3 regions of the Nocardiopsis gilva YIM 90087 genome follow, and region 3 is predicted to be linked to each of the others. Evidence: riboswitches for the same ligand, from Rfam matches in the RefSeq annotation. Region 3 holds a riboswitch; each other region holds the start of a gene.
The links. A riboswitch is a leader RNA that binds a small molecule or an ion and turns the genes downstream of it on or off. The one in region 3 is predicted to bind cobalamin.
Positions count from the first base shown of each region.

Region 1: linked by a shared signal. The riboswitch ahead of cobN (cobaltochelatase subunit CobN) and the one ahead of metE (5-methyltetrahydropteroyltriglutamate--homocysteine S-methyltransferase) in region 3 are both predicted to bind cobalamin.
Region 2: linked by a shared signal. The riboswitch ahead of CDO52_RS00560 (ABC transporter substrate-binding protein) and the one ahead of metE (5-methyltetrahydropteroyltriglutamate--homocysteine S-methyltransferase) in region 3 are both predicted to bind cobalamin.

Region 1 is NZ_CP022753.1:2,109,058-2,119,733, reverse strand. Features, by position in the region: gene CDO52_RS09785 (SPFH domain-containing protein) at 1-818, opposite strand, end outside; gene CDO52_RS09780 (NfeD family protein) at 891-1,331, opposite strand; gene CDO52_RS09775 (penicillin acylase family protein) at 1,524-4,457, opposite strand; partial or broken gene cobN (cobaltochelatase subunit CobN) at 4,739-8,493, opposite strand; cobalamin riboswitch at 8,556-8,699, opposite strand; gene CDO52_RS09765 (hypothetical protein) at 8,836-9,387, shown strand; gene CDO52_RS09760 (ABC transporter permease) at 9,729-10,385, shown strand; gene CDO52_RS09755 (ABC transporter ATP-binding protein) at 10,378-10,676, shown strand, end outside.
Region 2 is NZ_CP022753.1:94,785-105,460, reverse strand. Features, by position in the region: gene CDO52_RS00585 (alpha/beta fold hydrolase) at 1-797, shown strand, start outside; gene CDO52_RS00580 (GNAT family N-acetyltransferase) at 897-1,457, shown strand; gene CDO52_RS00575 (OmpA family protein) at 1,535-2,683, shown strand; gene CDO52_RS00570 (alpha/beta fold hydrolase) at 2,844-4,472, opposite strand; gene CDO52_RS00565 (FecCD family ABC transporter permease) at 4,687-5,841, opposite strand; gene CDO52_RS00560 (ABC transporter substrate-binding protein) at 5,850-6,908, opposite strand; cobalamin riboswitch at 7,004-7,183, opposite strand; gene putP (sodium/proline symporter PutP) at 7,500-9,002, shown strand; gene CDO52_RS00550 (putative glycolipid-binding domain-containing protein) at 9,141-9,713, shown strand; gene nadE (ammonia-dependent NAD(+) synthetase) at 9,858-10,676, shown strand, end outside.
Region 3 is NZ_CP022753.1:4,315,405-4,326,080, forward strand. Features, by position in the region: gene metE (5-methyltetrahydropteroyltriglutamate--homocysteine S-methyltransferase) at 1-1,988, opposite strand, end outside; cobalamin riboswitch at 2,165-2,387, opposite strand; gene CDO52_RS19415 (polysaccharide deacetylase family protein) at 2,654-4,315, shown strand; gene CDO52_RS19420 (DUF6461 domain-containing protein) at 4,673-5,281, shown strand; gene CDO52_RS19425 (quinone-dependent dihydroorotate dehydrogenase) at 5,463-6,596, opposite strand; gene CDO52_RS19430 (proteasome assembly chaperone family protein) at 6,600-7,520, opposite strand; gene CDO52_RS19435 (ABC-ATPase domain-containing protein) at 7,753-9,549, opposite strand; gene CDO52_RS19440 (TrkH family potassium uptake protein) at 10,225-10,676, shown strand, end outside.

The DNA of each region.
Region 1 (10,676 bases), 2.2 Mb from region 3:
TCACCGGGGATGACCCAGAACGTGTTGCCCTCGCCGCTGGCCAGGTGCGGCAGCGTCTCCAGGTACTTGTAGGCGAGCAGCTTGGAGTCGGCGTCGTTGGCGTGCACGGCCTGGAAGACGCGCTCCACCGCCTGGGCCTCACCGTCGGAGCGCAGGATCCGGGCCTGCTGGTCACCCTGGGCCTCCAGAATGGCCTGCTGCCGGGCGCCCTCAGCGGTCAGGATGCGGGACTGCCGCTCACCCTCGGCGTGCAGGATCACCGCGCGCTTGTCGCGCTCGGCCCGCATCTGCTTCTCCATCGCCTCCTTGATCGTCGGCGGCGGGTCGATGGCCTTGATCTCGACGCGGTTGGCGCGGATGCCCCACTTGCCGGTGGCGTCGTCGAGCACGCCACGCAGCCGCGAGTTGATGGTCTCGCGCGAGGTCAGGGTCTGTTCGAGGTCCATGCCGCCGATCACGTTGCGCAGCGTGGTGACTGTGAGCTGGTCGATGGCCTGAAGGTAGTTCGCCACCTCATAGGCGGCGGCGCGGGGGTCGGTGATCTGGTAGTAGAGCACGGTGTCGATGTTGACGACCAGGTTGTCCTCGGTGATCACGGGCTGCGGCCGCGACGAGAACACCTGCTCCCGCAGGTCGTACTTGGTGTTGACGCGGTCGACGCCCGGGATGATGAAGTTCAGGCCGGGTTTGAGCGTCCGCAGATAGCGGCCGAATCGCTCGATGTTGTAGGCGCGTGCCTGCGGCACGATCCGCACCGTGGAGACGACCAGGAGGACGGCGATGGCCGCGAGAACGATGAACAGGATGTCGAGCCCCATTGTGATCTCCTGCCTGCCGAATGATTCGGATGTGGGAGGACGAGGCGGTGGTGGCACCCGCGTCGGCGGGTGTCAGGGCAGTGCTTCGCGCGGATAGACGACGGCCGTCGCGCCCTCGATCTCCATGACGTCGACGTGGATCCCCGGGGGGATGGTCTGGTCCTCGTCGAGGGCGCGGGCCGACCACTCCTCACCGACGAGCTTGATGCGGCCGCTCTCCCCGGTGACCTCCTCGACGACCACCGCGGACCGTCCGACGAGTGCGTCCGTCCCGGAGCGGAGTACGGGTGGCTGTTGCAGGTGGCGCTGCGCGATCGGGCGCACGATGATGAGTCCCGCGGCGGAGGTGACCACGAACGCCACCACCTGGACCACGACGCCCATCCCCAGCGCACCGGCGATCCCGGCGACAAGGGCGGCGATGGCGAGCAGACCCAGGGACAGGGTCAGCGTGAAGATCTCCGCGACGCCCAGGGCGACCGCGGCGATCAACCACATGATCCACAGCGGCATATTTACCTGCCTCCCGTCCACAGTGGCGGGTGTCACTACGAAAATACCCCGCCGACCGCAAACAAGCACCAGATGTCCCGGGGTGCTTTGCCGTGGCGGGCCGGGCGCCGAGCGCCGACGGCGGCGGCTGGCGGGCCGAACGGGCGCGGGGACCGGTCGCGACGACCGGTCCCCGCTGCGGGCCACGACGGATCAGGGTCGGCGTTGGGTGAACTGCAGGGCCATCTGGTAGGTGGGGCGGTTCTGCCAGGCGATCGGCCACATTTCGATCCCGCCCAGCGGCGAGTGGATGTTGGTGTCGGCACACACCTGGTCCCCGGCCGAGCAGTAGGAGTCTCCGGGGTAGACGTCCGAGGCGGGCGCCGCGGCGGCCGTGGCCAGGGAGTCCAGCAGCACGGTGCGGCAGGTGTCGAGGTCGCCGCCGCCGCAGTAGGTCTGGCCGAGCGGCGCCTGGACGTCGTCACCGAGGACGGACCGCAGGTCCTTGTCGACGTACGACCACCAGCCGTACTGGAAGCTGGAGCCCTTGTGGGTCTGGCCCTGCTTCACGTTGCCGGGCGGGCCGCCGAGGCTGCCCGAGGGCGACTCGTCGACCTGCAGGACCCCGGTGAGGTCGCGGTAGAGGCCCCCGCCCAGACCGGGCTCGAACTGGGCCTCGACGAGCAGCGGCCACCAGGCGTCCATCACCCGGATGGCGTCGGCGTGCGCGTAGCGCCCGGCGTCCCGCTCGGGCTCGCGGCGCGGCGCGCCGTCCCCCATCCAGGCACGCAGGCCCTTGACCGCGGCGGCGAGCTCCGGATCCTCGACCGGCGCGCTCTCCACGACGCGCAGCAGCTCGGGCAGGACCTGCTCGCCGCGCAGGTCGGTGCTGCCCGCATCGGCCATCGCCTGGGTGAGCGAGGCGACGGTGAACTTGTGCCCGTCGTCGATCAGCCCGGCGACCCGGCCGTCGAGCAGGTCGCCCCGGTGGACCGGGCCGGTGCCGTAGCCGGAGGTGTATCCGGCGGCCACCTTGTTGTTCCAGTTGACGAGGTAGTCGGGGTTGACGGCGTTGGGGTGCTGCTCCAGCGGGGTGTAGTCGGCGCTGTTGTCCTGAGGGTCCCATCCCGACCACCCGGCGGCGGAGTCGGCGGCGATGGGCATGTTGGGGTCGGTGCCCGGGGTGCGCACCGGGTTGGCGCCGGAGTTGAGGAAGGCGATGTCGTCGGCGTCGGCGTAGTGCCAGTTGAAGGCGTAGCCGATGTCCATGGCGGCCTTCTGGAAGTCCTTCGCCGAGGTGATGGTGGCGGGCTCGTTGAACTTCTGGAATCCGATGAGGGAGTCGACCTCGCGCATGTAGGTGGAGCGGCGGGTCGCGAACGCCACCGGGGTGCCGTCGACCGTGCCGAAGCTGTCGACCAGGCCGTAGGGGGAGCGCAGCGCGGTGAGGGTGTAGGAGCCGGCGGGCGTCTGGTCGGCCACGGTCGGCGACCACTCGTTGTGCACGCTGAGCTTCTCGAACTCCACGCAGGCGCCGTCGTCGACGTAGGCGCGGGAGTCGACGCTCGGCTCGGAGCCGTCGGGTTCGCACAGTTCGAGGGCGAAGGTGTCGGTGATGTCCTGTCCGGCCGAGGTGGCGCTCCAGGCGTAGTCGGTGCCGCGGCCCATCTGCACGTAGAAGCTCACGCCGGGGAAGGACGCGCCGCGGGCGCTGATGCCGGGTCCCTGCAGCTCCTGCACCATGAGCAGCTGCGGGGAGAAGTAGCCGGTCTGCGGCCCCATGACGGCGACGGGGTGGCCGTTCTCGGTGTGCTCACCGGCGACGAGCAGGGCGTTGGACATGCCCGGCTCGCCCTCCAGGAAGTCCTCGGGCAGGACGCCCCTGTTGAGGACGCCTTCGGCTGCGCTGAGGTCGCCCTGCCGGATCAGCCGGTCGATCCGTGCCCGGTCGCTCTCGGACAGGTCGCCGATGGTGGGGGTGTCGGCGTCGGCCGGGGCGTCGGTCGCCGCTGCCGGCGGTGACGGCGGCGGTGCCTCGGCCGTGCTCACGTCGGCGTCGTGCACGATGTCGTAGGGGACCACCGATCCCGGGTCGGGCGCCGCGACGCCGACGGGGTCGTCGGGTGTCGGCGTGTAGGGGAAGTCGCCGTCGACCGTGGTCACGGCCTCCGGATCGTTCTCCATGCGCCAGGTGCGCCACAGCTCCGCGCCCTTCTCGGCCCCGTGCTCCTTCTCGAAGGCCGCCTTGAGCAGGGCGGAGGAGACCTCGCCGCCGCCTCCGCCGCCGAAGAGGAGGCCGACCATGGAGGCGATGCCGACGATGTCGGTCTCGGTGAAGTCCTCGATCTCGCCCTCCTGGGTGACGGCGTCCTTGTGCCCGGTGAGCACGTACTCGCCGGGGTAGTCGTTCCGCCGCTGGGAGCGGTCGATGTAGGCGTTGATGCCGTCGATGTAGGCGCGCACGTCGGCCAGGCCCTGGCGTCCGCGCTCGCCGCTGGCGGCCAGGCGGTCGATCTGGACCTGCTTGTCGGCCTCGGTGTAGGGGGCGCCGCGCCAGAGGCTCTGTTCCAGGCCCCGGTTGCTCGGCGCGCCTCCGGCGAAGGGGGTGAGCTGGCCGCGGCCGAGGTTGCGCAGTACGTCCATCAGGAAGAGCCGGTCTTCGGCGGCGGCGTATCCGGCGCCGTACATGGTGCCTTCGCGGGTGGTCCCGTGGATGCGGGGGATTCCGTGTGCGGCGTCGCGGGTGATCGTGACGTCTCCGCGCGGCTGGTACTCGCGGTCGACGCCGGCGTCGCCGACGCCGAAGGAGGCGTCGGCGAAGTAGTCATCGAGCGTGGCGTCGGTGAGGCCGTCGTAGTCGTGCACCAGGTTGTCGTACATGTCCAGCTGGGAGGACGCGTACTTGGGGCGGGTGCCGAACATCTGGTGGCCGATGATCTCGACGAGGGTGGCGTTGCCGTTCTGGCCGGGCGGGACGATGTCGTGGCACCCGCCGTCGGAGCAGTAGTCGTCGACGGCCGCCCGGAGCTTGGCGGCCTCCACTGTTGCGGAGGCCGCGGCGGGGGCGGACGCCATGCCGGTGAGGAGGCACGCGAGCGCGGTCCCAGCGGCTGCGGTGCCGAGGTATGGGGGGCGGGGGATGATCATGTCGTACACCTCGTTCACGCGGGGCTGGCGGAAGAGTACGCATCGGAACCTCATTCGCGAAAGAGATTCACGTTCGTCCGAAAGCCGCCTCCGCGCGGCGGTCTCGCGCCTGCTCCACCGGCCCGGCTCCCCCGCACCGGCACGACCTGCGGAGAGAACAAGCGACCGCTTGCTCGGGCATGGTGGTCCCGGGAAACGCAAGGGGAGAGGGTGGCCGGAAGTGGCCACCCTCTCCCCCGCGGTTCCGCGCGTGGTCGTGCCCTCAGCCGGGGCGCATCGCGTCAGCGTCCGCCGTCGGACCCCGCGTCCGGGTCGTCCTCCAGGTCGCCCTCCAACTTGAGGTAGGTCTCCCGCAGCCGGTCCAGCGTCTCGGGATCGGGCCGCTCCCACAGCTCGCGGTCGGCTGCCTCCAGCAGACGCTCGGTCATACCGCGCAGCGCCCAGGGGTTGGACTGCTCCAGGAACTCCCGGTTCTCCGGGTCGAAGACATAGGTCTCGGCCAGCTTGGTGTACATCCAGTCGTCCACGACCCCGGCGGTAGCGTCGTACCCGAAGAGGTAGTCGACGGTCGCGGCCAGCTCGAACGCGCCCTTATAGCCGTGGCGGCGCATGGCGGCGATCCACCGCGGGTTCACCACGCGGGCGCGGAACACCCGTCGCGTCTCCTCTCCCAGGGTCCTGGTCTTCACCTGGTCGGGAACGGCGGAGTCGCCGACGTAGGCGGCCGGGTTGCTGCCGGTGAGGCGGCGCACCATCGCCACCATGCCGCCGTGGTACTGGAAGTAGTCGTCGGAGTCGACGATGTCGTGCTCACGGGTGTCCTGGTTCTTCGCGGCCACCGAGATCCGCCGGAACGACGCCTCCATGTCGGCGCGCGCCTCGCGGCCGTCCAGCCCGCGCCCGTAGGCGTAGCCGCCCCACACCGCGTACACCTCGGCCAAGTCGGCGTCGTCGCGCCAGTTGCGCGCGTCGATCAGCGGCAGCAGCCCGGCGCCGTAGGCGCCCGGCTTGGAGCCGAAGATCCGGGTCGTGGCGCGCCGCCAGTCCCCGTGATCGGCGTGGTCGGCCAGGGCGTGGGCGCGCGGGTAGTTGTCCTCCGGGGACTCCTCCAGCTCGGTGACCGCCCGGATCGCGTCGTCGACCAGACCGATGACGTGCGGGAAGGCGTCCCGGAAGAACCCGGAGACGCGCAGTGTGACGTCGATGCGGGGACGCCCCAGCTCCGCCAGCGGCACGATCTCGAACCCGGTGACGCGACGCGAGGCGTCGTCCCAGGTCGGGCGGGCCCCGAGCAGGGCGAGCACCTCGGCGATGTCGTCGCCCTGCGTGCGCATCGCGGCGGTTCCCCAGACGGTGAGGCCGACGGACGTCGGGTAGGCCCCGGTGTCGTCGAGGTGCCGCTTGATCAGCGAGTCGGCCAGCGCCTGCCCGACGTCCCAGGAGTTGCGCGCGGGGATCGCCTTGGGGTCGACCGAGTAGAAGTTGCGGCCGGTGGGCAGCACGTTGACCAGCCCCCGGGTCGGGGACCCGGAGGGCCCGGCGGGGATGTGGCCGCCGTCGAGCGCGTGCAGGACCGCGTCGATCTCGTTGCCGGTGGCGGCCAGGCGCGGCACCACCTCCTCGGCGGCGAAGACGAGGACGCGCTCGGCTGAGGGCAGGGGGCGGCCCAGCACGTCCGTCATCACGCGCCCGGCCTCGTCCGCGTGCCACCCGCGCTCGTCCATGGCCTCGACCACGCGCCGGGCCAGCGTGTCGATCAGGTCGAGCGCGTCGGAGGCGCTGCGCGACGGCCCCTCCACCAGGTCGGTCAGGGCGGCGGGACCTCGGCCCGCGCCCCCGGCTCGGCCAGCAGCGTTTTCTCCTCCAGCCCGAAGGCCTCCGCCAGGGCCGCCCGCAGCCCGGGCAGGGCGCCCACCTGCCCGGCCCACACCTGCGAGGCGCGCAGCACGGCCAGCACGAGGTTGACCCGCGCCTCGCCCTCCGGCGCGGCGCCGAGGATGTGCAGGCCGTCGCGGATCTGCACGTCCTTGATCTCGCAGAGGTACCCGTCGACGTGCATGACGAAGTCGTCGAAGTCGTCCTCGCCGGGCATCTCGTCCTGGTGCAGGTCGTGGTGGAGCTCGGCGGCCTTGATCAGCGTCCAGATCTGCGCGCGCAGCGCCGGGGCCTTGTCCGGGTCGAGGTCGCTGACGAGGGCGTACTCGTCCAACAGCTGTTCGAGCTTGGCGATGTCGCCGTAGGTGTCGGCGCGCGCCATCGGCGGGACGAGGTGGTCGACCACGGTGGCGTGCGAGCGGCGCTTGGCCTGCGTGCCCTCGCCGGGGTCGTTGACGATGAACGGGTAGACGAAGGGGAGGTCGCCGAGAACCGCGTCGGGGGCGTCCTCGGCCGCCAGTCCCAGCCCCTTGCCGGGCAGCCACTCCAGGGTGCCGTGCTTGCCCAGGTGGACGACGGCGTCGGCGCCGAATCCGCCGTCCTTTCGCGCGGTCTCCAGCCAGCGGTAGGCCGCCAGGTAGTGGTGCGAGGGCGGCAGGTCCGGGTCGTGGTAGATCGCGATCGGGTTCTCGCCGAAGCCCCGCGGCGGCTGGATCATCAGCACGACGTTGCCGAACCGCAGGCTGGCCAGCACGATCTCGGGGCGGCCCGAGGAGTCGTCGACGTAGAGCTCGCCCGGCGGCTCGCCCCAGTGCTCCCGGATGCCCGCGGTCAGTTCGGCGGGCAGGGCGTCGAACCAGCGGCGGTAGTCGTCCAGCGGGACGCGGGCGTCGGCGCGGGCGAGCTGCTCCTCGCTGAGCCATTCGACGTCGTGGCCCCCGGCGCTGATCAGAGCGTGGATCAGCGGGTCGCCGTCGTCCTCGCGGCGGTCCTCCTCCGGACCGGGCACGCGCCACAGCGTGTCGTCGGAGCCGAGGTCGTAGCCGCGCTCGGCCAGGAGCCGGAACAGCCGCACCGCCGAGGCGGGGGTGTCCAGGCCGACGGCGTTGCCCACCCGGGAGTGCTTGGTCGGGTAGGAGGACAGCACCACGGCCAGGCGGCGCCGCTCCGGGGGAACGGCGTGCAGGCGGGCGTGGCGCACGGCGATCCCGGCGATGCGCGCGGCGCGCTCGGGGTCGGCGGCGTAGACCGGGATCTGGCCGTCCTCCCCCGTCTCCTTGAACGAGAAGGGGACGGTGATCAGCCGCCCGTCGAACTCCGGGATCGCGACCTGCATCCCGGCGTCCATCGGGGTCAGGGCGGCGTCGGAGGCCTGCCAGCGCTCGCGGCTGGAGGTGAGCACCAGTCCCTGGAGGATGGGCACGTCCAGCGCGGCCAGCGCCCCGGCGTCCCAGGCGTCCTCGTCGCCGCCCCCACTAGCGTCGGCGGCCACCGCCCCACCGGCCGCCAGCACCGTGGTGATGACGGCGTCGGCGCGGCCGAGCAGCTCGAACAGGCCCGGGTGGGTCTCGGCGGTCAGGCCGCGCAGCGAGCCGGAGAACACCGGCAGGGCGTTGCCTCCTGCGGCCTCGATCGCCTCGCACAGCACGTCGATGAAGGCGGTGTTCCCCGACAGCTCGTGCGCCCGGTAGAACACCACGGCCACGGTCGGGCGCTGGGGGTCGGAGCCGTAGGAGCCGTGCACGCCGTAGTCGGGCATGCGCTCCGGCGGCTCGAAGCCCTCGCCGGTGAGCAGCACGGTGTCGGAGAGGAAGCGGGCCAGTTGGCGGAGGTTGCCGATGCCGCCCTCGCGCAGGTAGGCGTGGGTCTCGGTGGCGACGCCGGAGGGCACCGTGGAGAACGCGATGAGCTCGGCGTCGGGGGCCGCCTCGCCGCCGAGCGCGACGAGCGGAACCCCGCTCGCCCGGAGGGTGTCCAGGCCCTGCGGCCACGCCTCGCGCCCGCCGAGCAGCCGCACGACCGCGACGTCGACGCCGTCCAGCAGGGCGGGGAGGTCGTCGGGGTCGGTGCGGGCCGGGTTGGCGGTCCGGTAGCCCGCGTCGGCGGCGCGCGCCGCCAGCAACTCGGTATCGGCCGTGGACAGCAGCAGGATCGTTGCCACTCGTGGTCCTTCGTCTTCGCCGGGGTCCGCGCCCCGTGACCGAACAGATGCGTGTCGGCGCGCAGTCTCCTGGCTCCCAGATCGCCGCTCCCCGCTGCCTTCCCACCGCGTTCGCACCCGCGAGCCGCCGCGGCAGTGGCGTGTGTGGGCGGGTTCACTCCCTGGTCACAGTGGCGGGACCGCCCCGGATTCGCACCGGGTTCCTGCGCACCGCCGTCGCCCATCCTCGCAGAAGAGCGCGGTGTGCCCGCAGGGGACCACCGCGCCCCCGTCCGCTGATCGCCGGAACGCCTGCCACTCCGGGGTTTCAGGGCCGTCACTCCGTAAGAAAGAATCGCGGGCATGACCCACGATCCCTACCCCTCGCCCGGCCCGAGCGACCCGTTCGGACAGCAGCGGCCCGATACCCCGTTCGAACAGCCCCATCCGGGCGGCGCACCGTATCCGTCGGGCGCGCAGCCACATCCGGGCGAGGTGTCCCCCTATGGCGGAACGCCGCAGACCGGAGGGTGGCAGGGCCCGTCGGAGGTCTCCGGTGCCGATAATGTGCCGCTCACCACGATCGGGGACATCACCGTCACCCGCACCGAGGTGATCACCCCCTCGGGACGTTTTCCGATCAAGGGCAGCATGTGGAACGTCAACGACATGACACAGCAGCACGAGACCATTCCGCCGGTGGCGATCGTGCTGGCCATCCTGTTCTTCGTCTTCTGTCTCCTCGGGCTCTTGTTTCTCCTCATGAAAGAGCGCAGGATTACTGGGAGCATTCAGGTGACCGTGCAGGGACACGGGATCGTGCATTCGACGCTCATCCCTGCCCGCGATCCGTCGACGATGATGCAGGTGGTGCAGCACGTCAATTACGCCCGTTCGCTGGCGGCCATGCCGTGAGGACGTATGAGAACGCGGACAACGGCCGTGGATAGGAACGCGAGAGTGGGTCGCCCTGTGAGCCTGCCCTGACACAACGTGTGACCGAGACGTGAAAAGCGCCCCGCCGACCACCGAAAATGGACAGAAGAACGCAGGTCAGAGCGGATTTCTCGGACAAACGGAACGCCGCGCCGCAATCCGACGTCAAGCGTCGCGGCGTTGCGGTTCAATTCTGATCCGACAACAGAACGATCACCTTATTCGTCTCGACGCGTACTCCGGATTCACGCGGCTACGTTGCCCCTCATGACCGATTCCGCTCAAGGCGTGTGCTCCCCTGCTCGGGAGGCGCTCGCATCGTGACCGACTTCTTGGCGTACGTCGACCGGCATTCCGACACGATCGTGATGCAGGCGACCCAGCACGCCAGCCTGATCGCGCAGTGCATTCTGATCGCGGCCGTCCTGGGGGTGGGGATCGGCGTGCTGGCATTCCGGAACGAGACGGCCGCCGCGCTGACCACCGGCACCACCAGCATCATCTTCACCATCCCCTCGCTGGCCATGCTCGGCCTGCTGATCACGCCCCTCGGACTGGGCGTGGCGCCGACGGTGACGGCGATCGTGCTCTACTCGCTGCTGCCCATCCTGCGCAACACGATCTCCGGACTGAACGGCGTCGACCCGGCACTGGTGGACGCCGCGCACGGCATCGGCATGAGCCGCACCCGCGCCCTGTTCCGGGTCCAGCTCCCGCTGGCCTGGCCCGCGATCCTGGCCGGGCTGCGCGTGTCCACCCAGCTCGCGATGGGCATCGGCGCCATCGCCGCCTTCGTCAACGGGCCCGGTCTGGGCCAGCTGATCTTCAGCGCCCAGGGCCGCCTCGGCACGGTCAACGCGCCGAACATGGCGCTGGCGGGCACGCTGGGCATCGTCGTGCTGGCGCTGCTGTTCGACCTCATCTTCGTCCTGATCGGCAAGTTGACCACCTCACGAGGAATTCGAATCCATGCCTGAGAGCACCACCGCCCCGCGAACGCCGGCCGACCCCGCCGCGAGCGGTGACCGTGCCGGGGGCGTCCCCATCCGCCTCATCGAGGTGACGAAGCGGTTCGGCGCCTCCGCGGAGACCGCCGTCGACAATCTGACCATGACGATCCCGGCCGGAGAGATCGTCGTCCTGCTCGGCCCCTCCGGGTGCGGCAAGACCACCACGATGCGGATGATCAACCGGCTGATCGAGCCGACGACGGGCCGCATCATGATCGGTGACAGCGACGCCAAGGCGCAGCGCCCCGACGAGCTGCG
Region 2 (10,676 bases), 1.9 Mb from region 3:
TCGATCCCCAACCGGCCGAAGGAGCGCAGGCCGACGAGATGCGGAAGTGGGGCGTCGACCCGGCTCTCGGCCGGTCCCTCATCGACGGCCTGAGCGACAGGTTCCAGGTGGTCGCCTTTGATTACCAGGGCCACGTGTTGGCCGTCCCCAAGCCCGACACCCTCACGCCCGAAGCGATTGCCGCTGACGTCCTCGCCGTCGCCGACGCGGCGGGCGTCGACCGGTTCGCCTACTACGGCTACTCCTGGCTCGCCCTCAGCGGGCTCCAGCTCGCCCTGCGCACCGACCGACTCACCGCCCTCGCCATGGGCGGGTTCCCTCCCGTAAACGGCCCGTACGCCGAGATGCTCCGCGTGACCACCGCGACGCACGCCATGGCCACCGGGGAGGACACACCGACGTCCGGCGATGCCCCCGAGGCGGATGCGGACTCCGCGTGGTCTGAGTCGGCCGACTTCGACTGGAACTCCGTCGAGATCACCATGACCGAGACTCAGACGCGCCAGTTCGTCACGCTCTATGAGGCACTCCAGCCGTTCGACGACAGGGCGGCCCAGCAGAGGATTACGTGTCCCCGCCTTTCCTTCGTTGGCTCGGCCGACACCATGACTTACGGGCCGCGCTGGGGCGACGTCATCGTCGACATCGCGGGCATCCTGACCGCTACCCGCCCCGAGCTGCAGTCCCTCGGCTGGGACGTCCACGTTCTCGACGGACTCGACCACACCGGAGCCATGCAGCCGAACAACGTCCTACGGATCCTCCGTCCGTGGCTGGAGGCTCAGATCGCCAGTTGACTCTTGTGGCGCTTTCCCACCGGGGCAAGGAATCGCTGACGCCTACCCGTGAAAAGATCTCTTGGCGTTATGCGTCGGTTTCGACCATGAGGGGGCACGATGTTCGCGATATCCCTGGGTGACGACAGCGCGGAGCTGCGTCCGCTTGAGCCGTGGCACGCCGAGGAGTTCCTGACCCACATGGACCGGGGACGGGAGTTCATCGGGCAGCACATAGGGCTTCCCGACGTCGTCACCGACCTGGCGTCGAGCCGCGCGTACCTCCGGATGTACGCGGAGAAGGCCGCCGCCGACGAAGGGCGGATCTACGGCATCTGGACGGAAGGCAAGCTGGTCGGCGGGGTCCTCTTCCGGACGATGGACGTCGAACAAGGCACCGCCGAGGCGGGCTGCTGGCTGGAGCCGTCGGCGGTGGGCCGGGGCCTGGTGACGCGAGCCGCGCGCGTGATCATCGAGTGGGCCATCGAAGAGCGCGGTACCCACCGTGTGGAATGGCGGGTCTCGGCGGCGAACGCGCCCAGCATCGCCGTGGCCCAGCGACTGGGCATGACGAAGGACGGTGTTCTGCGCGCGAGCTACCTGTATCAGGGGAAGCGGCACGACATAGAGGTGTGGTCGGTGCTCGCGCCTGAGTGGCGAGCGAGTAGACACGCGTCGTAAGCGACATCATCCCGGAACGTGGCGGTCGTCCTTCGCGTCCTATTCGCGCCCACGACGGATTGCGGAGGAAAGACACCATGAAGGGCAGATCCCCCCTGCTCGCGCTTCCCCTGGCGCTGTTGCTGGTCGCCGCTGGCTGCTCGACCGGTGATGATTCCGGCGGCGGAGGCACGAAGAAGAGCGCGAAGGAAGAGAAGGGCTCCCCGGAGGCCGCCAGCCCGCTCGACGCGGAGGACGCCGACCCGGCTGACTGCACCGGGGACAGCGTTTTCATCGAGGCCGTGGAGATCCCCGGGGTGAAGACCGACCCCGTCATCATCCCGGAGGTGAAGAACAAGGCGGGCGAAGTCGTGCAGGAGGAGCAGGAGATTCCGGGAGTGAACATCCCGGACCAGCGCGTCCCCGCACAGTGCGCGACCGTCGACGAGGCTCCCGCCGGGTGCCTGGGAGCCGCCTCCATCCCACCGACCGAGATTCCTCCGGTCACCATCCCCGAAGTAACGATCCCCGCCTTCGAGTACGGAGACGTCGAAGTAGAGGAAGTCACTGCCGATGCGGTTACCTCCGAAGGCGTCCAAGAGGACGGGGTGACCGCTGAGGAAGTGTGCCAGATCAGCGAGGAGGAGGCTGGCGAGGGCGGCTACATCAGCTCTGTGTACCGATCCTCCATCTATCGCCCTTCGCTTTACCGTGCCTCCGCCTACCGTGGGTCGGCCTACCGTGGGAGCGCTCGCCTGGACGATGGAACCAAGATCCCTTCCGTTCGAGTTGACGGTGTCCGTGTCGACGGCGTGCGCGTGGATGGTGTCCGGGTGGAGGGTGAGCGGCTGAAAGGCCGTCGCGTTGAGGACGTTGACGTCCTCGAAGGCGAGGACAGCATCACCTTCGGGCTCGACGCCGACGTCCTGTTCGCGACCGACTCCGATGAGATCCGCCCGGACGGGGCGAAGACCCTGGCCGAGGTGGCCGACCAGATCAAGGAACTGCCGGACGACGCGCCGATCAAGGCCGACGGGCACACCGACTCCGACGGGGACGAGGACCACAACAAGGACCTCTCCGAACGCCGAGCGCAGGCGGTGGTCGACTGGCTCGTTGAGAAGGAGAGCCTTGACGCCGATCGCTTTACCGTGACCGGTTATGGCGAGACGAAGCCCGTTGCCTCCAACGATGACGACAAGGGCAAGCAGAAGAACCGACGTGTGATGATCTCCGCCGATATCTGAGCCGCGTGCGGGTCCGATGGTTGAGAGACGGCCGCTGGCATAGAAAAGGCGCCAAGGTCCGGTGACTAGCGACCGGCCTTGACGCCCTTTCTTCTTACCCGGGAGTGTCCAGTGCCGGGGGCGAAACGGACACGCCCCGGCGTCGAGGTCACGCCGAGGGCTAGCCGACCGGGAGCTCTTCTTCGCGCTTGTCGAGCACGTCCTGAACCTGCTCGGCCAGGGGCTTGTCGGCGTCGGGCTGGTCCGCATCGAGGTCGGCCCGGGGGACGCCCGGGCAGGTGGTGGCGCTGCCGGGCAGGATGCCGTCGATGAGGTAGTCGTCGACCTGCTCGGTGACGCAGTCGTAGTCCGGGCCGCCGTAGTAGCCGTGGTTGCCGTCGTCCTTGACGATGATGAGGTTGTCGCGCAGCCGCTTGGCCATGGCCGGACCTCCCTCATACGGCGTCTGTGCGTCGTACTCACCCTGAATGACGACACCGGTCGGATAGCCCGTCCGCTCCAGCGTCACCGGCTTCTCCGGCGGGGTGTAGGAGCGGAAGGTGCACGGCCTGGGCGCGGTCACGGCGACACCCCACCCGTAGGGGTGGTTCTCCCGGTAGTACCGCATGTCGTCGTAGTAGACGTCGAGGTCGGTGGGCCAGTCGGCCTCGCACAGGATGGTGTTGTGGGTGCCGTTCACCAGCTGTTCCCGGGACTCGGTCGCGACCAGGTCGATCGCTTCGGCGGCGTCCTTGGTCTCGGCGTCGAACTGATCGTCGCCGTCTTCTTGCGGGATGCCGTCGCGCAGCCGGGCCAGCGCTTCGGCTACCAGGTCCCACTCGCCCTGCCAGCGGGAGAGCTGCCCGATGGCGTAGTCGAAGTCGGTTCGGGTGACGCCGTCGACCGGTTCCTCGTGCAGTCGCTGTGCCAGGTCCTCGATGAGACCGCGCACGGCCTTGGCGTCCTTGCCCAGCCCGAGCTTGTCGTCGTGGTCCGCGGCCCACTCGGCGAACCGCTCCACGTTCTCCGTAAAGGCCGGTGGGGCCTCCTTGAAGGCACCGCGCCAGACGCGGTCGGGGTGCACGGAGGAGTCCAGAACGCTGCGGTCCATGCGGTCGGGGAAGAGGCTGCCGTAGACGGCGCCGAGGTAGGTGCCGTAGGAGTAGCCGAGGTAGTTGGTCTTGTCCTCGCCGAGCGCGCCGCGGATGACGTCCATGTCGCGTGCGGTGTTGGCGGTGGTGATGTGCGGCCGCAGCGATCCCGCCGTCCGGTCGCAGCCCTCCTCCTGCGTGCGTGCCGCCTCGGTGAAGTTGTGCAGCTGGGCGTCGGTCGGCCGGGAGGGCAGCTCGTATGCCGCGGGGTCCGGCGCCGAGCAGTTGAGATTCGTGGACCGGCCGACTCCGCGCGGGTCGAAGCCGATGAGGTCGTAGACCTCGGCGCTCCTCTGGTCGCTGAGCCTGGAGGCCCAGCCCAGGCCGCTGCCGCCCGGACCGCCGGGGTTGAGGAGCAGGATGCCGCGGCGGTGGTCGCGGTCGGTGGCTTGGCGCCGCGAGATGGCGATCCTGATCTTCTCGCCTTCAGGCCTGGTGTAGTCCATGGGGACGGTGATTTTCGCGCATTCGAGGCCGTCGAGCCCGTCGCCGTCGCAGGGTTTCCAGGAGGGTTCCTGCTCATAGAAGCGCCTGAGTTCCGGGGCGACCGTATCGGCCGCGGCGGTCGGCGGTGTGACGAGAACGCCGGTCAGGGCGGCGACGCCGAGCATGCTCACTGCGGCGCGGATCCGTCCGCTCCGTCTTTTGCCTGGGTTCATGGTCCGCCTTTCGAGGGGGAAGGCCCGCCGCCACCATGTGGTGGCGGCGGGCCGAACTCGGCATGACGGCGACGACCCTAGATATCCCGGCAAAGGTCGCGGAACTGACAAAAGTAATAGACCAAGCGACTGTCCGAATGCGGACAACCGGTCTAGGTGCCCCGGAGTCACATGGCGGCAGGGGGCCGACGGGGATCAGCTGTTTCCTCCGGCCTCATGATCTACGGGCATCCCGCCGCATCAGCCACAGGAAGAACGGCGCCCCGCACAGGGCCGTGAGGATGCCCACCGGGATCTCCTCAGGGGACGCCAGCGTGCGGGCGGCGAGGTCGGCGAGGATGAGGAAGACCGCGCCGAGGAGGGTGGCGACCGGGAGGAAACGGCGGTGGTCGGAGCCCACGAGGAAGCGGGCGATGTGCGGCATCATCAGGCCGACGAAGCCGATCGGGCCGCTCACCGCCACCATGACGCCGATGGCCAGTGAGATCAGTACGAACATCAGAACGCGGAACCGGTCGGCGTGCAGGCCGATGCCCGTCGCCATGTCGTCGCCGAGCTGGAAGACGTTGAGCGCGGTGGTCTGGGCGGCGATGAGGAGCAGGACGATGAGCACCGTGGCCGCTGGCAGCGGAAGCATGTCCCACGTGCTGCCGCCCAGTCCGCCGAGGGTCCAGCGCATGACCTGCTTGGCGGCGTGGGGCTGGCCCGACAGCATGATGATCAGGTTCGCGGCGGCCTGCAGCACCTGGCCGACCACGACACCGGACAGGATGAGTCGGGTGCTGGTCATCCTGCCGCTCGTCCGCGCCACGGAGTAGACGGCCACCAGTGCGGTCAGAGCCCCGAGGAAGGCCGCCAGCGGGACCGAGTACGTACCGGCCACGGTGATGCCCGCGATCGTCACGAGCACCGCGCCGAAGGTGGCGCCCGAGGACACCCCCAGCAGGAGCGGGTCGGCCAAGGGGTTGCGCACCAGCGTCTGCAACACCGCGCCGACCATCGCGAGTCCGGCCCCTACCAGGGCGGCCAGCAGGACCCGGGGCAGCCGGGCCGTCAGCACGATCCGCTCGTGGGCCACCGACCAGGTCGGGTCGATGGCTCCGGGGACGATCTGGTGCGCCAGGATGCGCCAGGTCTCGGCGACGGAGATCCCCACCGACCCGGCGACGACGCCGAACGTCACAGCAAGCGGCAGCGCTGCGACAAGGGCCGGAACCACGATGGACACGGGGAGGCGGCGCGGGACGCGCCGCCCCAGGAGTGTCCGCCGCTGTCCGTCCCGCTGCGGATCGCCGTACTGGTCCTCAGCGGGCGGATCAACGGCGGAGTCCACTGCGGTGTCGGCGGCGGACCGCGTGTGCTGTCGCATGCCCCGGCTCAGAACGCGTCCGGATGCAGCTGCTCGGCGACGTCGTAGACGGCGTCGCCGGCCCGGACGCCCACCACCGCCGAAGACAGCGGGAGCACCGCGAACCGCTCCTCCTTGATCGCCGGGACGTCGGCGAGCGTGGGGTTCTCCAGCAGTGCCCGCTTCTTCTCCTCCACCGGCGTCTCGCCGTAGTCGTAGATGAGGATCGCGTCGGGGGAGCGCTCGGCGACCTGTTCGACGGAGACGTCGGCGAAGACCTTGTCGACGTCGTCGAAGACGTTGCGGCCTCCGGCGCGCTCGATGATCTCGGTGCCGATGCCGTTGCCGCCCGCGGTGGAGACGGTCGAGTCGATGGAGTCGACGACGACCACGTCCACCGGGTCAACGTCCGCCAGCCGCTTCCGGGCTTCGTCCACCCGTGCCGTGATGTCGTCGTTGACCTCGTCCGCGCGATCCTCGACCCCGAAGATCAACGCGATGTTGTCGATCTCGGTGGAGACGGTCTCCATGGTGACGTTGTCGGTGCACTGCTCGATGTTCTCGTAGGTCGCGATCCCGGCATCGGCCATCGCCTCCCGGCCCCGCCCCTCGGCGTCATCCAAGGCGCTGCTCCCGAAACCCGCGTAGACGAAGTCCGGGTCGGCCTCCAGCACCTGTTCGAACGAGGGGTACTCGTCGGCGAGGACCGGGACCGCGTCGTAGGCCTCCTGGAACTCCGGCAGTACCGCGTCGTCCAGATACGCCGTGCCCACCAGCCGGTCCTCCAAGCCGAGCGCCAGCATCACCTCGGTGGCGTGCTGGTTCATGGTCACCACGCGCTCCGGCGGCGCGTCGATGACGACATCGGTGCCGCAGTTGGCGATGGTGACGGGGAAACCTTCCGGGGAGGCTGCGGTGGGGTCGTCCGTGGCGTCCGACGCCCCGCTACCGCAGCCGGTGAGCGCGACGACCAGGGCCGATGCGGCCGCTGCCGTGGCTGTCGCCGACGACGTCGATGCGGTACCCCGGGCCGACAGGGGGCGGGCGAAGGGTGGGAAGGTGGTGAAGGGGCGGGGGATCTTGGGCACGTCCGGTCCTCTCGCGGGTCCGGGCGCGGTGGGATGCGCGGGCGCCCCTGCGAACAGGGCTGTGTGCCCGCTCGTCCCGGGGTCCGCGCCCCTGGTCGACGGTGTCGCGACGGCCCAGTCTCCTGACTCCCGGATCATCGCCTCACCCGGCCTTCCAGCGCCTGCGCGCCGTGGCCATCCGTGGGCTCGACTCCCCGGTCACAGTGGCGGGACCGTGCCGGACTCGCACCGGCTTCCTGGTTTCCGTCGCCACAGGCGATCGTAGGGCCCAGGAGCTGCACGTACCCGTACTGGGCGACGTGGTGTCCCGATCGTGATCTTGGACACTTGCGGGCGAAAGGTCATCGAGAGGTAAAGTGCCCGACCTGCCTATATGTACCCTTCGTTACGGTAAATGTCCGATCAGACAAGGTGTAGGGGAGACGCATGGCCGGTTCGACAAGCATGGACGACGAACGCATCGGCCAGGTCTCGAAGTAGTGACTAAGTCCATATCGGTCATTGCCACACCTTTCACTCGCGCGTCAGGATTCGGTCAATTCCCGTGATCCCGACGAGCAGAGAAAAGAGGGGAGCCGAGTGAGCAGTTCGATGGTGGCCTCGACCGCCACCTTCGCCATGTACTTCGTGGCGATGGTCGCGATCGGTCTCTGGGTCTACAAGCGGACAACGTCCCTGTCCGACTTCGTCCTCGGCGGCCGCCAGCTGAACAGCTGGGTGGCGGGCCTGAGCGCGAACGCCAGCGACTTCAGCGCGTGGCTGCTGCTGGGGCTTCCCGGCGCGATCTACCTCTCCGGCCTCGGCGAGGCGTGGATCGCCGTGGGCCTCGCCATCGGCTTCGCGGCCAGCTGGTACCTGATCGCCGGTCGGCTGCGCGTCTACACCGAGCGCGCCACCGACGCGCGCAACGGCGGCGAGTCCAACTCGCTGACCCTCTCCTCCTACCTGGAGAACCGCTTCGGTGACCACAGCGGTGTCCTGCGCGGCGCCTCGGCCATCCTGATCCTGCTCTTCTACCTCTTCTACGTCGCCTCCGGCCTGGTCGCCATGGGCGGTCTGTTCGAGAAGGTCTTCGACATGCCGTCGGCCGTCGCGATCATCGTCGGCGTCTCGATCGTCGTCCTCTACACCTTCCTCGGCGGTTTCCTCGCGGTCAGCTACACCGACGTCATCCAGGCCGTGATGATGTGGCTCGCGCTGCTCGTCGTGCCGATCGTGGCGATCATCGTCGTCATGACCGACCCGTCCGCCGGCCACGAGGTCGACTTCGGCAGCATGCTCGGCGGCGTCGAGGGCACGAACCTCGGGGACGCGCTCGCGCCCATCGCCATCATCTCCGGTCTCGCCTGGGGCATCGGCTACCTCGGCCAGCCGCACATCCTCGCCCGCTTCATGGGCATCCGCTCGGCCAAGGCCGTCCCGCAGGCCGCCGTCATCAGCGTCGGCTGGGCGGTCACCGCCATGGCCCTGGCGCTGCTCGTCGGCTTCACCGGCGTCGTCTTCTTCGACACCCCGCTGGAGGACGCCGAGCAGGTCTTCCCCTCGCTCATCAGCGCGCTGATGAACCCGTGGGTGGCCGGGCTGCTGCTCGCCGCCATCCTGGCCGCGGTCATGAGCACCGCCGACTCCCAGCTCCTGGTCGCCTCCTCCGCGATCACCGAGGACGGCTACCGGGCGTTCGTCAACCGCGAGGCCTCGCCCATGAAGCTGGTGTGGATCAGCCGCGCCGCGGTCGTGGGCGTGGCCGTGGCCGCCGCGGCCATCGCGCTGTCGGGCAACCAGACGATCATGGAGCTGGTCGGCTACGCCTGGGCCGGGTTCGGCGCCGGGTTCGGCCCCGTCATCCTGCTCTCCCTGTACTGGCGCAAGATGAACCGCGGGGGCGCGCTCGCCGGCATGGTCGGCGGCGGTGCCACGGCGGTCATCTGGACCGAGCTCGACGCCCGGGTCATGCACACCGACTTGTACGCGATGGTTCCGGCCGTGGTCGTCAGCCTCATCGCGATCGCCGTCTTCAACAACCTGGGCCGGGCCAGCCAGCAGATGGAGGACGACTTCGACCGCGTGGACGGCGAAGCCAAGGCCACCGTCTGAGCCCAGAAGCCCAGCCCAGCCGCCCGCGAATGACAGGACCCACCGGTACCCCCGCCGGTGGGTCCTTCTTTGCTGTTGTGACGCATCGGTGATGGGGGCACGCTGTTGTGTAATCGGTCGTACAGGTAGAACGGTGTCATGTCCGCCAGAAACGATCACCCCGCTGTGTGGTCTCGGCTCGATGTCGTCGAAGGACTGGGCCTGGGCACACTCATCGCGGAAACGGACGGCTTCCGGTTGGAGGCGACGGAGGTCGTCGTCGACCGGGGTACCCGCTATTCCTGCCGCTTCACCGTGTGGGCCGATCTGGCGTGGGTGACCCGCGGCGCCCGGGTCGAGATCCTCTCCCCGAACGGCGTGCGCACCCTCGAGCTGGCGTCAAAGGGCGCCCACTGGACGCGTGACGGCAAACCCGCCCCCGACCTCGACGGATGTGTGGACGTGGATGTCGCGTCCACTCCGCTGACCAACACGCTGCCCATCCGCCGCCTGGGTCTGAGCCCGGGGGAGTCACGCGAGATCCCGGTCGCGTGGATCGACATCCCCGACCTGAGCGTGCACCGGATGACCCAGCGCTACACCCGGCACCAGTCGTCCGAAGGCCGCGGGCGCTACGTCTACGGCGATCCCGACCACGGCAGCTTCGAGCTCACGGTCGATCGCCACGGCCTCATCGTCGACTACGAGGGCTTCGCCGCCCGGGTGAGCTGAGCCCCTCCCCCTCCCCTGTCCACCATCCCCGGTCCTCGACCTTCGTTCCCCTCCGGTTTCTGATCCCCGACCCCCATGCGCCGTCCGTGGGTGGGTGTTCGGAATAATCCGACGACGCTCGCCTACGGAATGGGACGGCCCCTTATGACGAACACGTACCTGCCCGACCTGCAGGAAGCCCGCCGCGCCATCATCCAGGAACTGGAGGTGGCGGAGGCGTTCGATGCCCGACAGGAGATCGAGCGCCGGGTCGGCTTCCTCGCCGAACGGCTCACCGGCACCGGCTGCACCGCGCTCGTCCTGGGCATCAGCGGCGGGGTGGACTCGCTGACCACCGGGCGGCTGTGCCGACTCGCCGCGGACCGGGTGCGCGCGGACGGCGGCAGAGTCGAGTACATCGCGATGCGCCTGCCCTACGGCGTCCAGGCCGACGAGAAGGACGCCGCCCGCGCCGTCGAGTTCGGTGCCCCCGACCGGTGCCTGACCGTCAACGTCAAGCCCGCCACCGACGCCCTGGCCGCCTCCCTCACCGAGGCCGGACTGGACTTCACCGACGATGGCACGCGCGACTTCGTGATCGGCAACGCCAAGGCGCGCGAGCGCATGGTGGCGCAGTACGCCGTGGCCGGAGGCGCGGGCGGCCTGGTGGTGGGCACCGACCACGCGGCCGAGGCGGTGACCGGATTCTTCACCAAGTTCGGCGACGGAGCGGCGGACGTCGTGCCGCTGACCGGCCTGACCAAGCGGCGCGTGCGCGCCGTCGCCGCCGAGCTGGGGGCGCCGCGGGACCTGGTGGACAAGACGCCCACCGCCGACCTGGAATCGCTGTCCCCGCAGAAGCCCGACGAGGACGCGCTCGGCCTGACCTACGACGAGATCGACGACTTCCTCGAGGGCCGCCCGGTCTCCGACCGCGTCAGCCGCGCGCTGATCGACCGCTACCGCGCCACCGCGCACAAGCGC
Region 3 (10,676 bases):
GCGTCCAGCTGTTCGATGGCGCCGACGATCCGCCCGAACTCCGAATAGCACATGTGCGTGTGGATCCGGGTGGTGTCGGCAACGCCGGAGGTCGCCAGCCGGAACGAGCCGATCGCCCAGGCGAGGTAGTCGGCGTGGTAATCGGCGCGCAGCGGCAGCAGCTCGCGCAGGGCGGCCTCGTCGACCTGGATGTGCCGGATCCCCGCCCGCTCCAGGTCGGAGACCTCGTCGCGCAGCGCGAGCGCCACCTGGCGGGCGGTGTCGCCCAGCGGCTGGTCGTCCCGCACGAACGACCAGGCCAGCATGGTGACCGGGCCGGTGAGCATGCCCTTGACGGGCTTGGACGTGCGCGACTGGGCGTAGGTGATCCACTCGACGGTCATCGGCTCGGGCCGGGAGACGTCGCCGTAGAGGATCGGCGGGCGGACGCACCGCGACCCGTAGGACTGCACCCACCCCTTCTGGGTCGTGACGAAGCCGTCCAGGCGCTCGGCGAAGTACTGCACCATGTCGTTGCGCTCGGGCTCGCCGTGGACGAGGACGTCCAGGCCGATGTCCTCCTGCAGCGCGAGGACGCGGTCGATCTCGGCGCGCATCCGCCGCGTGTACTCCGCGTCGTCGATCCGCCCGGCGCGGTGGTCGGCGCGCGCCTTGCGCACATCGGCGGTCTGCGGGAACGAACCGATGGTGGTCGTCTGCAGCGGCGGGTCGTCGGTCCGGGCCGCACCGCGCTGGTCGTGCCCGTTGCGGGCCACGTCGTCGCCCAGCGCGTCCAGCCGTGCGCGCACCCGGCGGTTGACGAACGCCCCGCTGTCCGGGGCTGAGGCACGCGCCCGCTCCAGCTCCGCCGCGATGCCCTCGTCCCCGGCCGACAGCGCCCGGCCGAGCAGCACGACCTCGTCGAGCTTCTGGCGGGCGAACGCCAGCCGCTCGCGGATCACCGGGTCGAGCTCGGTCTCGGCGTCCAGGTCGATGGGCACGTGCAGCAGGGAGCAGGAGGTGCCGACGACGATCCCGCGGGCCAGGCCCAGGAGCGAGCCCAGGGTGGACAGCGCCTTGGGCAGGTCCGCCCGCCACACGTTGCGGCCGTCGACGACGCCCGCGACCAGGGTGGTGTCACCCAGGCCCGAGATGGCGGCGATCTCGTCGACCGACTCCGGCCCGGCCACCAGGTCCAGGCCGATCCGCTCCACCGGGGTTCGCTTGAGGACCTCCAGCGCCTCGGTGCCGATCGACCCGAAATAGGTGGAGACGAGAATCTCGGGGCGGTTGGTGAGCTCGCCGAGCCGACCGTAGGCGCGCTCCAGCGCCACCAGCTCGGCGCGGCCGTCATCGGTCGCCAGGATGGGCTCGTCCAGCTGCACCTGGCGCGCGCCGGCGGCGGCCAGGAGCTCCAGCAGCTCGGCGTAGCGGCCGAGGAGGTCGTCCAGGAGCTCCAGCGGCCGCCAGCCCTGCGGGGCGTCCGCGGCGGGCTTGGCCAGCATCAGGAAGGTGAGCGGGCCGACGAGCACCGGCCGGGTGACGATGCCCAGCCCCTTGGCCTGGGCGAACTCCGAGAGGGGCTTGGTGGAGGCGGCCAGGCGGGGCCGCTGGTCGGGGGACAGTTCCGGGACCAGGTAGTGGTAGTTGGTGTCGAACCACTTGGTCATCTCCAGGGGCGCGATGTCGTCGGAGCCCCGGGCCATCGCGAAGTAGCGCCGCAGCTCGGCCTCGCGGTCGTCCCCGGCGAAGTCGGGGGTGCGGAAGCGCTCCGGCACCAGGTCGAACAGGACCGCGGTGTCGAGCATGTGGTCGTAGCAGGAGAACGTGTTGGACGGGATCTCCGCCACCCCGGCGTCGCGCAGGGTCTCCCAGACGCCGCGGCGCAGCCGGGCCGCGACGGCGTCCAGTTCGGAGGCGGGGACGCGTCCCGCCCAGTAGGCCTCGCTCGCCCGCTTGAGCTCGCGGTTGGGGCCGATGCGGGGGTATCCGTGCACGGTGGTCGTCATCGGACGGCACCGCCTCGAAGCGAGGTTCGGGTTCTCATGGCTTCTTCTCTCCCTCGTCGAACAGCCGTTGGCGGTCCAGCCGTGCCGTTCGGGAGCAACGCATGAGCGCGTGCGCGGTGAAGCGCCCGTCGCCCGCGGCCCTCCCTCGAGGCACGTGGACCAACCGCGGACGCGGGGGCGTCCACGGGCGGAGGGCAGGTATTCGGACTCGTGGGCGTACGTGCCGGGGTGCCGACACGCGGGCCTACCGGCCGTCGCTTCCCAGGCGGGTCGTGCCCAGTGCTGTTGACGGCTCTCGTTCCCACTCACCGCTGCGGGGCAGTCCCGGATTCGCACCGGGTTCCCTCTTTCGACACGCGCGACTGCTGCCGTGCGTGTACCGACCGCGGCTGCCAGTATAGGGATCCGTTTGCGCGCGGCTCGGTCGGGCATGCCCTCATGCGCCCGAAACATCCCCGTTCCTGCGGTTTTGCGTTTCGGACAGCGGGTGTTGACGCTCTTATTGCCCGCCATGTCAGCGGGCAGGCCCTTGACCGTTCTAAGCTCGTTCGGTGGGCCCGGTTGCACCTGCTGAACACCCCCTGGCGAAGGCGATCCGGACCCTTGAGCAACCGAGAATTCGGGTCTGAAAAACTCCCCACCAATTGCGAAAGACGTTCCTTCCCTTGCAGACAGAGCCCGGCGAACCCGACGCGCCGTTCACCACACCCAACTCGCCCGCGCCGACTTCGGCAGGTCGGCGCACCCCACGCCTCCCGCGAGCCTCCGCTCCGATCGCGCTCGCACTCGTGACCGCCCTGGCGCTCGCCGCCTGCTCCTCCCCGGACGCCGAGCACAAGTCCGACAAGCCCGAGCGGGCCAAGGCGACCGGCAAGGCCGACGAGCTCACCGTCGTCGATCTCGACAACGTCCCGGACGTGACCGAGGAGACGAAGGAGACCGAGGAGTCCGGCGTCACGGCGGAGCTGGCCTACCCGAAGATCCCCAACGCCGACCCGCTGACGAAGCGGCTGGGCGAGATCACCGGCCAGGAGCGGGACGACTTCCTCGGCGCCAACTCCAAGGCCAAGGACATCAAGATCGGCTGGAACCTGAGCGTCGCGGGCGACGACGTCGTGGCGGTCCGGCTCACCCAGGACGAGAAGGACGACGAGGGCGAGCACACCGCCTACGCGACCTACTGGTACGACACCACCACGGGGACCACCGCCTACTCCACCGAGCTGCTGGCCGGGCAGAAGGAGCTGGAGACCCTCGACGGCCTGGTGAAGAAGGCGCTCAAGGACAAGGACGCCGCGGACACCTCCCAGCTCTACCCGATCCTGCGGTCGTACGACTCGATGGGCTTCAACCCCGACGGCGACCTCGTCGTGGAGTTCGACGAGGGCCAGGTGGCCCCGGTGAAGTCCGGCCGGATCTCCGCCGTCATCCCGAAGGAGGACGTCGACCCGCTGCTGTCGGACTTCGGCAAGAAGGCCCAGGCCGCGGCCGTCGTCGTCACCCCCGACTACCGGATCGAGAAGGCGGCGACGCCCCCGAAGGACGGCGCCGACGCCGAGATCCCCGGGATGATGCCGGTGCGCGACGACAGCGTCGACTGCTCCGACCCCGCGTCCAAGTGCATCGCGCTCACCTTCGACGACGGCCCGGGCGAGCGCACGCCGGAGCTGCTCGACGCCCTCGCCGAGTACGACGCCAAGGCCACCTTCTTCCTCACCGGCGAGCCCGTGCAGGAACACGCGTCCACGGTGCGGCGCGAGTACGCCGAAGGCCACGAGCTCGCCAACCACACCGTGCACCACCCCGACCTGACCCGGCAGGCCGAGGTCCGGGTCCGCGCGGAGCTCGACACGGTCAACGACCTGGTCCGGCGCGAGACCGGGTTCAGCCTGGAGCTCATGCGCCCGCCGTACGGCGCCACCAACGACATGGTCTCCAAGATCTCCAAGGAGAAGGGGCTCGCGGAGATCATCTGGAGCGTCGACACCAACGACTGGAAGGACCGCAACGCCTCCATCGTGTCCAAGCGCGCGGTGCAGGGCGCCCAGCCCGGGTCGATCATCCTGATGCACGACATCCACGGCACGACCATCGACGCCGTCCCCTCCATCCTCAAGCAGCTGGATGAGAAGGGCTACAAGATGGTCACGGTGTCCCAGTTGCTCGGTGACACCGAGCCGGGCAAGTCCTACTTCAACGGCCACCCTGAGGAGAAGAAGGACGGCGCGGACTCCAAGGAGGACAAGGAAGACAAGGGCGAGAAGGACGGCAAGGACGAGAAGGGCACCGAGTCGCCCGCCTCGGACGCGTCCGACTCCAAGGACTGACCGCGGCACTTCTGAGACGGACCGGCGCGCCCCGCGAGAATGCGGTGCGCGCCGCGTCATATAAGAAAAGGGTGTCCCCCGTACAAGGCACCCCCTACCCAGGCGTAATGTGGGACGCCGTGGACGCCGCCACGACGTTGTCGTGTCGGCACTGTCGCACTGTGACGGCGATGTCCGGGGCCCGCGATCGAGACGTGGGCGGATACCCGGAATCGCCCTCCCCAATCCCATACCGGTGTCCTGAAGTGGCCCGCTTAACCGACCTCCCCGAGGGAAAACGTCAAGTGGGCGCACTTCCCTTTCCGGGCGGAACCCCCCGCACACAAAGGCCCATGAGAACGCAGAAGGGAAAGGCCGATGGCTGTCGCGTGTCCAGGTGACTACGCCTGGCTGCGAGAGACGCAGCCGGATCTGGCCGAGGCGTACTGCCTCTCCTATGTCCGGGGACTGACCAAGGCCGAGGCGCTGGGCCGCCTCGGCGTGGCCGAGCGGCACCTGCGGTGCCTCCCAATCGCCGAGGCCGTCGAGGCGGGGCTGAGCGCCGAGGACATTCCGCCGCTCACGGTGCACGCGCTCACCGTCCACGGGTGGACCGTCGTCGTGGAGCCCACCGGCTGCCGCGCCACCCGCCCGGAGTGCTACCGCCAGCTCTCCGCCGAGACCGAGCTGGTGTCGGTGCGCGTCCTCATGGAGCAGCGCTGCGAGTTCCGCTGGGTCGTCGACGGCGTGCTGCAGACCTTCTTCGACGCCGCCACCCCCGCCGTCCGCCGCGGCACTCGCCCCGACGCGCTGGAAGACCAGATGCGGGCCGTAGGGCTGACCGACGAGGCCGACCTGCCCGACCCGGGCGCCGCGCTGCTGGCCCTGGCCGAGCGCGTCACCGGCGTCCGGATCCGCCCCGAGCACCTGGACGGCCCGCTGCTGGGCGCGGAGCTCGACGCCCCCGCCCCGCTCGCCAGGACCTGAGGCACCACCGCGACGACAACGGCGCCCCTCCCGGATTCTCCTCCGGGAGGGGCGCCGTTCGTCATATCCGACTACAGACCTTTCACCGACAATGCCGCCGGATCCTCCGTTGATCTCGGCGAAGTGCACCGAATACTTGCGAGTATTCGGTGCACTTCGCCGAGATCAACGGAGGGAGCGCTCAGCCGTGTGCCTGGTCCTCCGGCACATCGGCGTCCACACCCACCGCGTCGGCGATCGAGGCATACCCCGCGGCGCGGGCCAGCCGGGCCAGGCCCCGGTGCATCGTGCGGGGCCACAGCGGGCCGCCGTAGATGAGCCCCGTGTAGCCCTGGACCAGGGTGGCACCGGCGCGGATGCGCTCCCAGGCGTCCTGCGGCGTTTCGATGCCGCCCACCGCGATGAGCACCAGGCGGTCGCCCACGCGGGCGCGCAGGCGCTTCAGCACCTGCATCGAACGCCACTTCAGCGGCGCTCCGGACAGCCCTCCGGTGCCGGCCTCGCGCACCGTGTCCGCATCGGAGCGCAGGCCGTCGCGGGCGATGGTGGTGTTGGTGGCGATGATGCCGTCGAGACCGAGGTCAAGCGCGAGGTCGGCGACGGCGTCGATGTCCTCGTCGGCGAGATCCGGCGCGATCTTGACCAGCAGCGGCAGCGTGGAGTGCCCCTCGGCGTCGAGGGTGGCCCGCACCTCGGCCAGCAGCGGGCGCAGCCGCTCCACGGCCTGCAGGTCGCGCAGGCCGGGGGTGTTCGGGGAGCTGACGTTGACGACCATGTAGTCGGCGAAGGGGGCGAGCCGTCGCGCGCTGGTGGTGTAGTCGCCCACCGCCTCGGACTCGGGTGTCACCTTGGTCTTGCCGATGTTGATGCCGACGACCGCCTCGCTGCGGGAGCCCCGCTGGCGGCTGCGCTCCAGCAGCCGGTCGGCGACCACGACGGAGCCCTGGTTGTTGAAGCCCATCCGGTTGACGATGGCGCGGTCGTCGACCAGGCGGAACAGCCGCGGCGCCGGGTTCCCGGGCTGCGGGTGCGCGGTCACCGTGCCGACCTCGACGTGGCCGAAGCCGAGCACGGTGAGGCCGTCGATGCCCTCGGCGTTCTTGTCGAACCCGGCGGCCAGGCCGAGCGGCCCGCGGAACTCGCGGCCGAGCGCGGTGACGGCCAGTTCCTGCTCACGCGGGCCCAGCACCCGGCGCATGGCGTCGGCGGCGCCGGGGACGGCGGCGACGCAACGCAGCGCGGCGAAGCTCAGCCGGTGGACCGCCTCCGCGTCGGTGTGCCGCAGCACGGCGTGGAAGAGCATCTGGTAGAGCAAGGATCAACCTTCCGAGCCACGCTCGCGCTCGGCGAGGTAGCGTTCGAGTTCCGCGCCGAGTTCATCGGCCGTGGGCAGGGCGGTTTCGTCACCGGCCAGCAGACCGTCCGCGTTGTCCGAGGCCTGGCGCGCCGTCATGATGTCGTCGTACTGGCGCTCCAGGTTGCTGACCACGCGCTGGACCTCCTCGGAGGCGGCGACCTGCTCGTCGATCTCGGCGTCGGTGCCCTTCGCGCTCTCCTCCAGGCTCTGGACGGGCAGCGCCAGGCCGGTGGCCCCGGCGACGTAGGAGAGGGCGGCGATGGCGGCGCGCGGGTACTCCGACTGGGCGAGGTAGCTGGGCACGTGCACGCCGAAGCCGATGACGTCGTGGCCCGCCTCGCCGAGCCGGTACTCCAGCAGGGCGGCGGCGCTGGAGGGCACCTCGACCCGGCCGATCCAGGGGCTGTGCGCGGCGACGAGTTCGGGGCGGGTGGCGTGGGCCGTGACCGTGGCGGGGCGGGTGTGCGGGACGGACATGGGGATTCCGTGCATGCCCACGGTGAGGCTCACCGAGAAGTGCTCGACGAGGCGGCGCACGGCGGCGGTGAAGGCCTCCCACTCCGTGTCCGGCTCCAGGCCGTAGAGCAGGAGGAATGGGGTGCCCTCGTCGTCGTGCATGAGGTAGAGGTTGAGCTTGGGCGGGGTGTAGTCGGTGTAGGCGTTCTCGACGAAGGTCATCTCCGGGCGCCGGGAGCGGTAGTCCAGCAACCGGTCGATGTCGAAGGTCGCGACCACCTCGGCGGAGTACGCGTCGAAGAGCGCGCTCGCGGCCTGCTTTCCGGTCGACCCGGCATCCACGAACCCGTCGAGGACGACGAGCATGACGGCGCCGCGGATGTCGAAACCGGGTTGCAGCTCGTAGAGGTCGGCATGGTCACGCACCTGGACAGGTCTCCATTCGCGAGTGAGCAAGGGGACCGGGGCCCGTGGCCCCGGGGGCTCGACGTGGGAGGAGTGGTTCCCGCGGGGCGGTCGGCGGGACCTCGCCCCAGGATAGCGACGCGGGGCGACGTTCCCGTCCGGTGCCGTGGCGGGAGACCACTCCTTCATCCTTATTCGTAGCGAACACGGCCGAAGGGCCGCTCATTCCGCCCCTGGGACGGGAGGCGCGGCCTCATTCGTGTTCGGCCGGCCGCTCCAGGCGGGCGATGCGCAGGGAGCGCAGGCGGTTGAGCGTGGCGGCGATCTCGAAGCGGCGGGGCAGCGCGTAGTCGCCGAGGTAGCCGCGGCCGAGGGCGGTCACGCCGCCGGTGGCGAGCCGTTCGTCGAGGGCGTCGAGCCCTTCGGACAGCGTGCGTCCGCCGTCGAGCAGGCCGCCCTCGGCGAGCAGGCGCATCGCCAGGCCGACGCCGGTGATCTGGCCGGGGTCGACGAGCTGGGCCAGGCTGCGGACGTCGATGTCGTTCTCACCGAAGGTGAGGACGTCCATGTCGCGGCGCTTGAGCCGGGCGCGGCCGCGCGCGGTGGCGTTGACCGAGCGCGCGTCGACGACACGGTGGGCCGGGAGGGTGAAGTCGGCGTCGACGCGCTCGGCGGCGAGGCGGCGCGCCCGTTCGGTGACGTCGGAGGGGCGGTAGCCGTCGAGCATGATGACGGTGTCGGCGACGTCGAAGTAGTCGCCGCTGCCGCCCATGACGAGCACCGTGGACACGCCGTGGTGGCGGTGCAGGGGCCGCACGAGGTCGACGAAGGGGGTCAGCGGTTCGCGGTCGCCGTGGACGAGCTTCTGCATCCGGGCGTCGCGGATCATCAGGTTGGTGGCGGTGGTGTCCTCGTCCACCAGCAGGGTGGCCGACCCGGCTTCCAGGGCCTCGGAGACGTTGGCGGCCTGGGAGGTGGAGCCGGAGGCGTTGTCGGTGGAGAAGTCACCAGTATCGGCGCCGGTGGGCAGGTTGCGCACGAAGGAGCCGACGTCGGTGCGCTCGACGCGGCGGCCCTCCTCGGCGCGGATCTTGACGGCGTCGGGGCGGGTGGCGACGAGTTCGCGGCCATCGCCGGGGACGTGGTCGTAGACGCCGCGTTCCAGGGCGTGCAGGAGCGTGGACTTGCCGTGGAATCCGCCGCCGACGATCAGGGTGATGCCCTCGGGCACGCCCATGCCCTGGACCTCGCCGCGGTGGGGGAGGTCGACGGTGACCCGCAGGGTCTCGGGCGCGGTGAACGGCACGGCCTTGCCCTCGCCGTCCATCGGGAGGTCGCTGACGCCGCTGCGGCGCGGCAGCACCGAGCCGTCGGCGACGAACGCGACGAGGCCGAGGCCGGGGAGCTGGTCGCGCAGGGCCGCGGTGTCCTCGACGGTGTCGGCGAAGGCGACGGCGGCGCGGGTGTCCAGCTCGGGCCAGCACAGTGCGTCGACCAGGTCGGGGAGGCGTTCGCACAGCTCGTGCTCGGCGGTGCGGCCGTCGATGCGGCGGCCGTGGCCGGGCATCTCGATGCCCAGGCGGAGCCGGAGGGCCCCCTCCTCGATCTGCACGGACGCGCGGTCGATGACCTCCTGGCCGCCGACGTCGATACGCAGCCGGGAGCCCTTGAGCACGCGGAAGGCGCGGCGGGCCAGGAAGTCGGCGGTGGCGCGACGGCGCACCGGCGAGCGCCAGGCGGACTCGGGCAGCTCGGCGACGTCGGCGGGGATGAGCACGGAGACGCGGGAGGGCGGGGCGAACGGGTCGGACTGGACCTTGTCGATGGTCAGGGTGAAGTCGCCGAAGTCCCAGTCTCCCTGCAGCGACTTGTAGCGCCCGTAGGAGGCGCCGGACATGTCGCGCAGCTCGGCGGAGAGCCGCGCGTCGTCCCGTCGGCCGCGGATCTCCTGCCGCGGCCCGCGGTCGTTGCGCCGCCCCTGGTGCGCCCGCCCACGGTGATCCGGGCGCCCCCCTTGGCGTCGCCCCTGACCCCCGTACCGTTCGGACATCACTGAACTCCTCTTCTCTCCCCCGGTTGCAAGGTCCCTGTCGAAGGATGCCATGCATGGCCCACCGCCCGGTGCGGTCGTCCACAGCCGGGCGGGTGCGGTGGGCGGGATACATAGGGCGGCGAGTGCCTGCGCGCGCGTTCGCGGGCGGGGAGACGGAGGATGTCGCGGACTCCGGGTGCGGAAGGGGCAGGCACGCACCACTCCTGTGACGTCCGCCTCGATCGCTCAGGGGTCGAATCGACGCCCCGGCCCACGTCCTCGTCGCGCGTACCGTGCCCCATGAGGCCCCATATCGCCCGCGGAGCTATCAGCGGCCGATCGGCCCTCGGACACCGACCCCAGGTGGGGCTTGTCCGAGGTGCGCGGACCGGTGTCCCGGCAAGCGAAATCCTGGTCGGCGCGGGCAGGACCGGCCTCGGTGAGCCGCGCAGGCCCCGCAACGCCGGGCGAGCTGGGACGTCGCGTTGCCCGAAGTGAGCTTGTGATTTAGTTTGTTCGAGGTTATGCCCGATTTCTGGCCGGGTGTATGTCCCGTGCGTCCGCTTGTCCCGGCGGTCTCGACGCACCCGATCAAGATCACGGAGGGGCCGGTTGAGTCCGCGCAATTCGTCAGGCGTTGCCTCCCGGTTCCCCCGGTTCGAGCGGTTTCTGGCCCGTTCCCGCAGCGAGGTGATGTACCGACTGCGCGACCTGGCCCGTCTGCGCCGTCCAGCGTCGCTCGTGGTGCTGGCGTTCGCGACGATCATCGCCTTCGGTACCGTCCTGCTCGCTCTGCCCCAGGCGACGGAGAGCGGGGAGTCGGCCGGGTTTGTGACGGCGCTGTTCACCTCGACGTCGGCGGTCTGTGTGACCGGGCTGATCGTGGTGGACACTCCGGGATACTGGTCGACCTTCGGCGAAGTGGTGATCCTCGGGCTGATCCAGATCGGCGGCTTCGGGATCATGTCGTTGGCGACGGTGTTGAGCCTGCTGGTCACCCGACGCGTGCGGCTGCGGATGCAGATCACCGCCGGCACCGAGACCAAGAGCGTCACCCTCGGGGACGTGCGCCAGCTCGTCTCCGGGATCGTCCGGGTGACGCTGATCTTCGAGTCGGTGCTGTGGCTCATCCTCACGCTGCGGCT